Linked DNA regions of Ancylothrix sp. D3o. The protein of the gene in region 2 interacts with the protein of the main gene of each other region in a pairwise test. Links are inferred from orthologs where the notes say so. Each region holds a gene or a part of one and is shown on either strand. Other genes may lie near its edges.

Evidence for each region.
Region 1: the proteins of NG798_RS13100 (region 2) and NG798_RS07355 interact in binary tests that used the Escherichia coli proteins (3 or more experiments, as listed by UniProt). The link is inferred for Ancylothrix sp. D3o from one-to-one orthologs.

What each region holds. Positions count from the first base shown.
Region 1 is NZ_JAMXEX010000002.1:736,943-740,182, reverse strand. Bases 21-2,936 are described here. They hold NG798_RS07355 (penicillin-binding protein 2), read right to left. Parts: upstream 2,463-2,936; coding sequence 579-2,462; downstream 21-578. Other genes in these bases: NG798_RS07350 (hypothetical protein), read right to left, coding at 2,602-2,936; NG798_RS07360 (thioredoxin domain-containing protein), read left to right, coding at 21-517. Outside these bases: more of NG798_RS07360, read left to right, coding at 1-20; more of NG798_RS07350, read right to left, coding at 2,937-3,135. UniProt on the Escherichia coli protein: Essential cell division protein that catalyzes cross-linking of the peptidoglycan cell wall at the division septum. Required for localization of FtsN.
Region 2 is NZ_JAMXEX010000006.1:41,443-44,715, reverse strand. What follows is about bases 273-3,221. They hold NG798_RS13100 (transglycosylase domain-containing protein), read left to right. Parts: upstream 273-766; coding sequence 767-2,677; downstream 2,678-3,221. Other genes in these bases: NG798_RS13095 (DUF1825 family protein), read right to left, coding at 2,797-3,120; tyrS (tyrosine--tRNA ligase), read right to left, coding at 273-417. In the rest of the region: more of tyrS, read right to left, coding at 1-272; lepB (signal peptidase I), read right to left, coding at 3,237-3,273. UniProt on the Escherichia coli protein: Cell wall formation. Synthesis of cross-linked peptidoglycan from the lipid intermediates.

The DNA.
Region 1 (3,240 bases), on a different replicon or contig from region 2:
ATGGTTAGAAAACGCCCTCAAATTACAAGCCGAATTTGACGAATTTTTGTGGAGTTCTGAAAGTGGCGGTTATTACAATACAGCCAGTGATGCCAGTCAAGATTTATTAGTCCGAGAACGCAGTTATATAGACAATGCGACTCCTTCGGCAAATGGTATAGCTATTGCAAATTTAGTGCGTCTTACAGAACTCAGCGAGAACCTAGAATATCTGGCAAAAGCAGAAAAAACGTTAGAAGCTTTTAGCAGTGCTATGTTGCAAGCTTCCCAAGGTTGTCCGAGTTTATTTAGCGCCCTTGACTGGTATCAAAATCAAACTTTAATTCGCACAGGTTCGGAACAGATTGCTCAACTTATTAAGGAATACGGGCCGGCAGGAGTTTATAAAGTAGAAACAGGTTTGCCGGCGGGTAGTGTTGGATTGGTTTGTCAAGGTTTACGGTGTTTGGAACCGGCTACAACAATTGAGAAACTGTTACAGCAAATTCGGGAGAGTCAAAATTTAAGAAGAAATTAACCGCATCCTATAGCAGATAAACGCAGATAAATGCAGATAAATGCACAGCAGGTTTCTGGGTTTATCGGCGATTATTTTCTGGGGCTGTCGTAGGGGGGATTTTTTCAAGAGCGATTAAGGCTTCAATGACAGTTTTAACAATTGGTGCTCCTACCTCGCCGCCACTTCCCCCCACCGGCTCATCCACAATTGCTACTACTACATAACGGGGTGATTCTGCCGGCACTACAGCCCCAAAACTCACGATTTTGGCATAATCAGAATAGCCTCCAGAAGCGCTAGATTTTTGAGCGGTGCCGGTTTTGCCTGCAATGCGATAACCTTCAATTTGAGCGGCTTTGCCGGTGCCATCAGTTACTACTTTTTCCATCATGGCAAGAACCGCTTTCGTGGTACTAGGCGAGAAAATTTGCTCGGCTTCTTCTAATTTTGGCTGCCAATAATATTTGCCATTACTATCAGTCAAACCTTTGACAACATGGGGAGAAACTAATTTGCCACCATTGGCTAAAGCTCCATAAAATTCTACAAGTTGCAAAGGAGTAATTGCAAAACTTTGTCCAAACGCTGTAGTGGCTGCATTAACTTTGCCGGCCAAAAATTCTTTTTCACTCAAAATTTGACTTCGACCGGCAAAAGGTAAATCTGTTTTGAGAGTTGAACCTAATCCTAAACGTTCTAACCACTTATAAAACAAATCTTGTTTCAGCGAAAAAGCCACTTGTGCCGTGCCGACGTTATTAGAATATTGCATCACTTCCGTCAGAGAAATCGTACCGCGACCGGCTCCATCAGCGTTACCAATCGTCGCCCCATTCACATAAAGCTGTCCGCTGTCGTACACCACCGAATCAGGTTGAACCGTTCCTGCTTCCAGCGCTATCGCAATTGTCAAGGGTTTGAAAGTAGAACCGGGTTCATAAATATCAGAAACAGCCCAATTTTTAAAGCGAGACAAATCATATTTGAAATACTGATTCGGGTCGTAAGTTGGTTCGCAAACCAGCGCCAAAAGCGAACCATCTACAGCATCCATAACAATTACAGTCCCGCGTTTGGCTTTAAACTCTGTCATTTTTTCACTCAAAGCTCTGCGGACGGCTCGCTGTAACCGGCTATCAAGCGTCAATTGTAAACGCAACTCATCAATAGCCACAAAACCAGGACTGTGGGGGGGAACATTGCGCTCAAGCATTTGAGAAAAACTGTATTCAACACCGGCTTGAGGAAGATTTTCTGCATCCACATAGCCCACAACCTCAGCCGCAAGGTCTTCGTAGGGGTAGAGACGAGCATAACTTTCTAACAGTTCTAAACCATCGAGCCTGAGTTCAACAATTCGAGAGCGCACTTGTTCTGAGAGAAACTCAGAAACTTTGAGGCCGGTGTCTCCCTGAGAGAATAAATCGATTAATTCTGACTTTTTTCGCTGCAAAAGCGGCGCTAACTTTTCGGCTACCTCAACGGCTGGCTGGTTAAACATCACCGGGTGAGCATAGAGCGTATAAACGGGCCGGTCGATGGCTAAAAAATTACCTTGACGGTCAATAATAGGCCGTCGGGGGATCATGCGGGTAGGAGCGAGTTGTTGCTGAGCCATTGCTCGTGCACGCAGATCCGAGCCTTTAAAAATTTGTAGTTTAACTAAATTTAAGGTTAAACCTAGACTGCCTGCCAGCAAAACTCCCCACACCAATAACAATCTCCAGCGCCTACCGCGAGGCGACATCTCGATAGCCGGTGGAGAAGACGGCTTCTGAGGACGGCGGCGGCGTCTTCGGTTGAGCGGGGTTGGTTGGTTGGAGGGGATGCCGGTTTTGTCCTTTCTTGTTCGCTTAGCCTCGCGTAGGGGAGGCGAATTGTTGCTAACAACGCTCAAGCGCCGGTTATTTTTGCGACCTTTAAAAGCTTTTAATTTTGAGTTTGGGGGGTTGCTGGCATCCATTATTTCCTCGGCCTGTATTCTCGCAAACAATAACTCTTGTTGGGGTTTTATTTACTTACCCTTGTCAATCAACCCATCGGTGGTTTTTTGGAAAAAAAACGGCCAATTGCTGCTATTTATGTCCATTGGGCCACAAATGTTAGTAACCGAGAGGAGCGGGCTCGGTATCTTGGGGCATTACTGGGCGAGACTGGGCGGGGGTTGCTGGTTGAGTGCGCTGGGGGGCTGGTTCGAGAAACATAATTTGAGAGGAATTGGGTTGCACTAAACCGCTGCCCGGACGGTCGGCTAATTTGGCAATTTGATTTTTGAGGGTTTCATTGGCGGCGATCAATTGGCGCTCGTCGCGGCGCAAAGAGTTCAGTTTGCTCGATTCTTGTTGCCATTTTTCCTGGGAGTAGACGGTGAAGCCATAGACGCTTAAACAAGCCGCGACTAAAACCAAGGTTAATATCGATGAAGCTTGTTGAGCTTCTATCAAAGAACGCAACCACACCGGCATCTGTGTCGGCGAGGGCATCATTTGTACGGTTTGCTCGCCCCTGCTAACGGATGGTAGGGTTGTTTTTTTTCTATCTATGGGCGTGACTTTGGCGCTGGTTGCGGCACTTTCAGGTTTGGGTAGGGGTTGGAGCCGGTGGCTCGAAAGAGAGGCTTTAATAGCAGCAGTCATAGACTTGTCCTATATCAAATCACTATTTTTGCACGGCTCGATCTCCCAAGATTTGATGAGCTTTTCAGACTGGCTCAGATCGGGCCTGTGGGTACAGGTGTGCGA
Region 2 (3,273 bases):
CAACCGGCCCGGAGTATCAAAATCTAAAATAGGCTTAACTTGCTCAATATAAGTCGCCGCATTTTGTGCAACTTGTTCGACCGTCAATTGGCGGCGGACTTCAGATTTTCCTGTCGGATCACCAATGCGAGCGGTAAAATCACCTATGATTAGCACGGCAGTATGACCGGCATCTTGAAACGCTCGCAACTTCCGCACCGGGATACTGTGACCTAAATGGATCTCACTACCCGTCGGGTCAATTCCAAGTTTCACCCGCAGAGGCCGGTCAGATTTCAGTAACCTTTGGATGAGATTTTCGTCAGAATCGCTAGAGTCGGGCCGGTCGGGGAAAATTTCACTGACACCCCGACGCAGCCAAGAAAAATCTACCGATTGCTCGGACATTGTTGTTAAAACCATAGTTTGAGAAACCATAATTTGATTACACAGACTGCTATAAAACCCTGGGGGAGCGCTCCCTAAACGGTAAAAAATTTCACAGCCAGATTACTATATGCAAAAATTGGAGAAATATCTATATGATCTCAAAAAACTCTCCTATTGCTCTGAGACTGCTATCAAGTAGACTTTTGTTCTGTCCTGATGGCTAAGAGCGGGGGTGGTGAAAATACTAAAAGTCAGCGGATTAGCCGTTTTTTGGGTGGCGGTGATGCCACACTCAAACTAAAATTTTTAAGGAATCCACCCGCAGACCCTTGTTTCGTATCGTAATAGTTGGCGAAGCCATTAAGCCTTTTTTTTCGTTGAGGATGTGATAAAAGCCGTGTCAACAAACACAATTAGACAAGAACGAGTTAAAAACACAGCCCCGATCTTTGGGTTTGTCCAAGGAGTCAGCAAGGTAACAGCCGGCACACTTTTAGGCATTACCATGTTGGCAAGTTCGGTGGTGGCCGGTGGGCTGGTGGGCTTGGCGATCAGTTTCCGCAACTTACCGGATGTGCGTGTATTGCGTAACTATGTGCCCACAGAAACTACCCACATATATGACATCAACGGCGCACTCCTCACGAGTATCCACGATGAGGCAAATCGAGAAGTCGTCCCCCTTAATAAAATTTCTCCTGACCTCAAGCGAGCCATTTTAGCTATTGAAGACAGCCATTTTTACAGCCATCACGGTATTAACCCCGGCGGCGTTTTGCGGGCTATGGTGGCGAATATGGAAAGTGGCCGAACCGTTGAGGGTGGTTCTACGCTGACGATGCAGTTAGTCAAAAACTTGTTTTTGTCTCCCGCCCAAAAAGTTAGCCGAAAAGCTGCTGAGGCGGTTATGGCCATTCGTTTAGAGCAAATTTTTGGCAAAGAGCAAATTTTAGAGTTATATCTCAACCAAGTTTACTGGGGACATAACTTGTATGGAGTGGAAACGGCGTCTCGGAGTTATTTTAATAAGTCAGCTTCGCAGTTAAATTTAGCAGAATCGGCAATGATGGCCGGTTTGGTGCAAGCGCCAGAAGAGTTTAGTCCGTTTGTTGATTATAAAACTGCTAAACAGCGGCAGGCGATTGTCCTTAACCGGATGAAAGAGCTTAAGTGGATTACGCCAGAAGAGGCTGATGCTGCCAAAAAACAACCTCTGAAAATCGGTAAAATTACGTCGTTTCCGGGTAGTAAGATTCCTTATGTCACCAATGCAGTCGTACAGGAATTGAGCAAACGTTTCGGACGGGATGCGGTGCTCAAAGGTGGGATGCGTATTCAAACTACCATTGATACAAAAATGCAGCGCTTGGCTGAAAGAACCGTTAAGGAAGCCTACGAACGCCTGAAATATCAAATTGGTAATGACCAAATGGCTTTAGTGGCCGTTGACCCTCGTACCCATTATGTTAAGGCTATGGTGGGTGGGGTTGATTTTGAGAAAAGTCAATATAACCGGGCTGTACAAGCGCAGCGGCAACCGGGGTCTGCTTTTAAACCGTTTGTTTATTATGCGGCGTTTGCTTCAGGGAAATATGGCCCGGATTCAATTGTGATGGATACGCCGGTGACTTATCCTGATGGAGATTTCGGTTATTCTCCAAGAAACTATGGTGGTGGGTTTTCTGGGGCTGTGTCAATTCGGCAAGCTTTGGCTGTGTCTTTAAATATTCCTGCTGTTAAGTTGGGGCAGGAAATTGGTTTAAATAAGGTGATTGAAATTTGCCGCACTTTGGGGATTAAGAGTCCAATGCAGCCGGTGATTTCTTTGCCGTTGGGTGCGGTTGATTTAACGCCGATGGAAATGGCGGGTGCTTTTGCGACGTTTGCTAATAATGGCTGGCATTCGGAACCTACGTTTATTGTGCAGGTAACAGACAGTACGGGGCAGGTTTTGCTAGATAATACGCCGAAACCGCGTTTGGTGCTTGATCCTTGGGCTTCGGCTTCTCTGAATAGTGCTTTACAGGGGGTTATTAACCAAGGGACGGCTACTTCGGCGGCGATTGGCAGGCCGGCTGCCGGTAAAACAGGTACGACTTCTGCGGAACGCGATATCTGGTTTGTGGGTTATGTACCCCAGTTATCTGTGGCGTTGTGGATAGGCAATGATGATTATACGCCGCTGGCGGCGGGGGCAACGGGTGGGGGTTTTGTGGCGCCGGTTTGGCGTGATTTTATGGTTCAGGCATTGCAAGGCACGCCGGTGGAGTATTTCCGTCCCGCTTCTGATTTTGAGCCTCCCCAATAAGGAGGATTTTGGATGGCTAAAAAACCGGGTTTTTGTGGCTGAGAAACCGGGTTTCTAAGAGCTTTTTGATTTCATTCAAAAGTTTATAATCAGATACCCGGTTTCTAAATTTTTGTTCGTCACGCTTGCTTCTCTAACTCTGCCTTCATTCTTTCGAGGGTAAAATTCATTTGCTCAAACATTTGTTGAGGAGTCATGCCAAACTGACCTAGCTGAGTCTTCAATTGCTCCACTGTCATTTGTGCCATAAAATCTTCTGAAAGTTCAAAGCGTTTCATAAAAATGCGATAGCGATCCATCATCGCCTCCATTTGGTCAATGAAAAGCTTTTTGCCTTCGCGGTCAAACTTACCATAACTACCGCCTAACTTAATTAGGGCTTGATAGTCCTCAAATAACTGTTTAGCTTCTTGCTGAACGATTTCCGAATCAAAAAATCCCATTGCCCCGATTACCTTATACTCAACAACTAAGTAAAAAGTCGCCAATCGCCTGTCTTACCTAAACCTATTTTAATGCAGTACCAACTTTTGGCTAAAATTTTCCAGTGTGGAAACCCCTAAAAGCGCACCGGCCCAAAACGCTCAAGCGGCCAA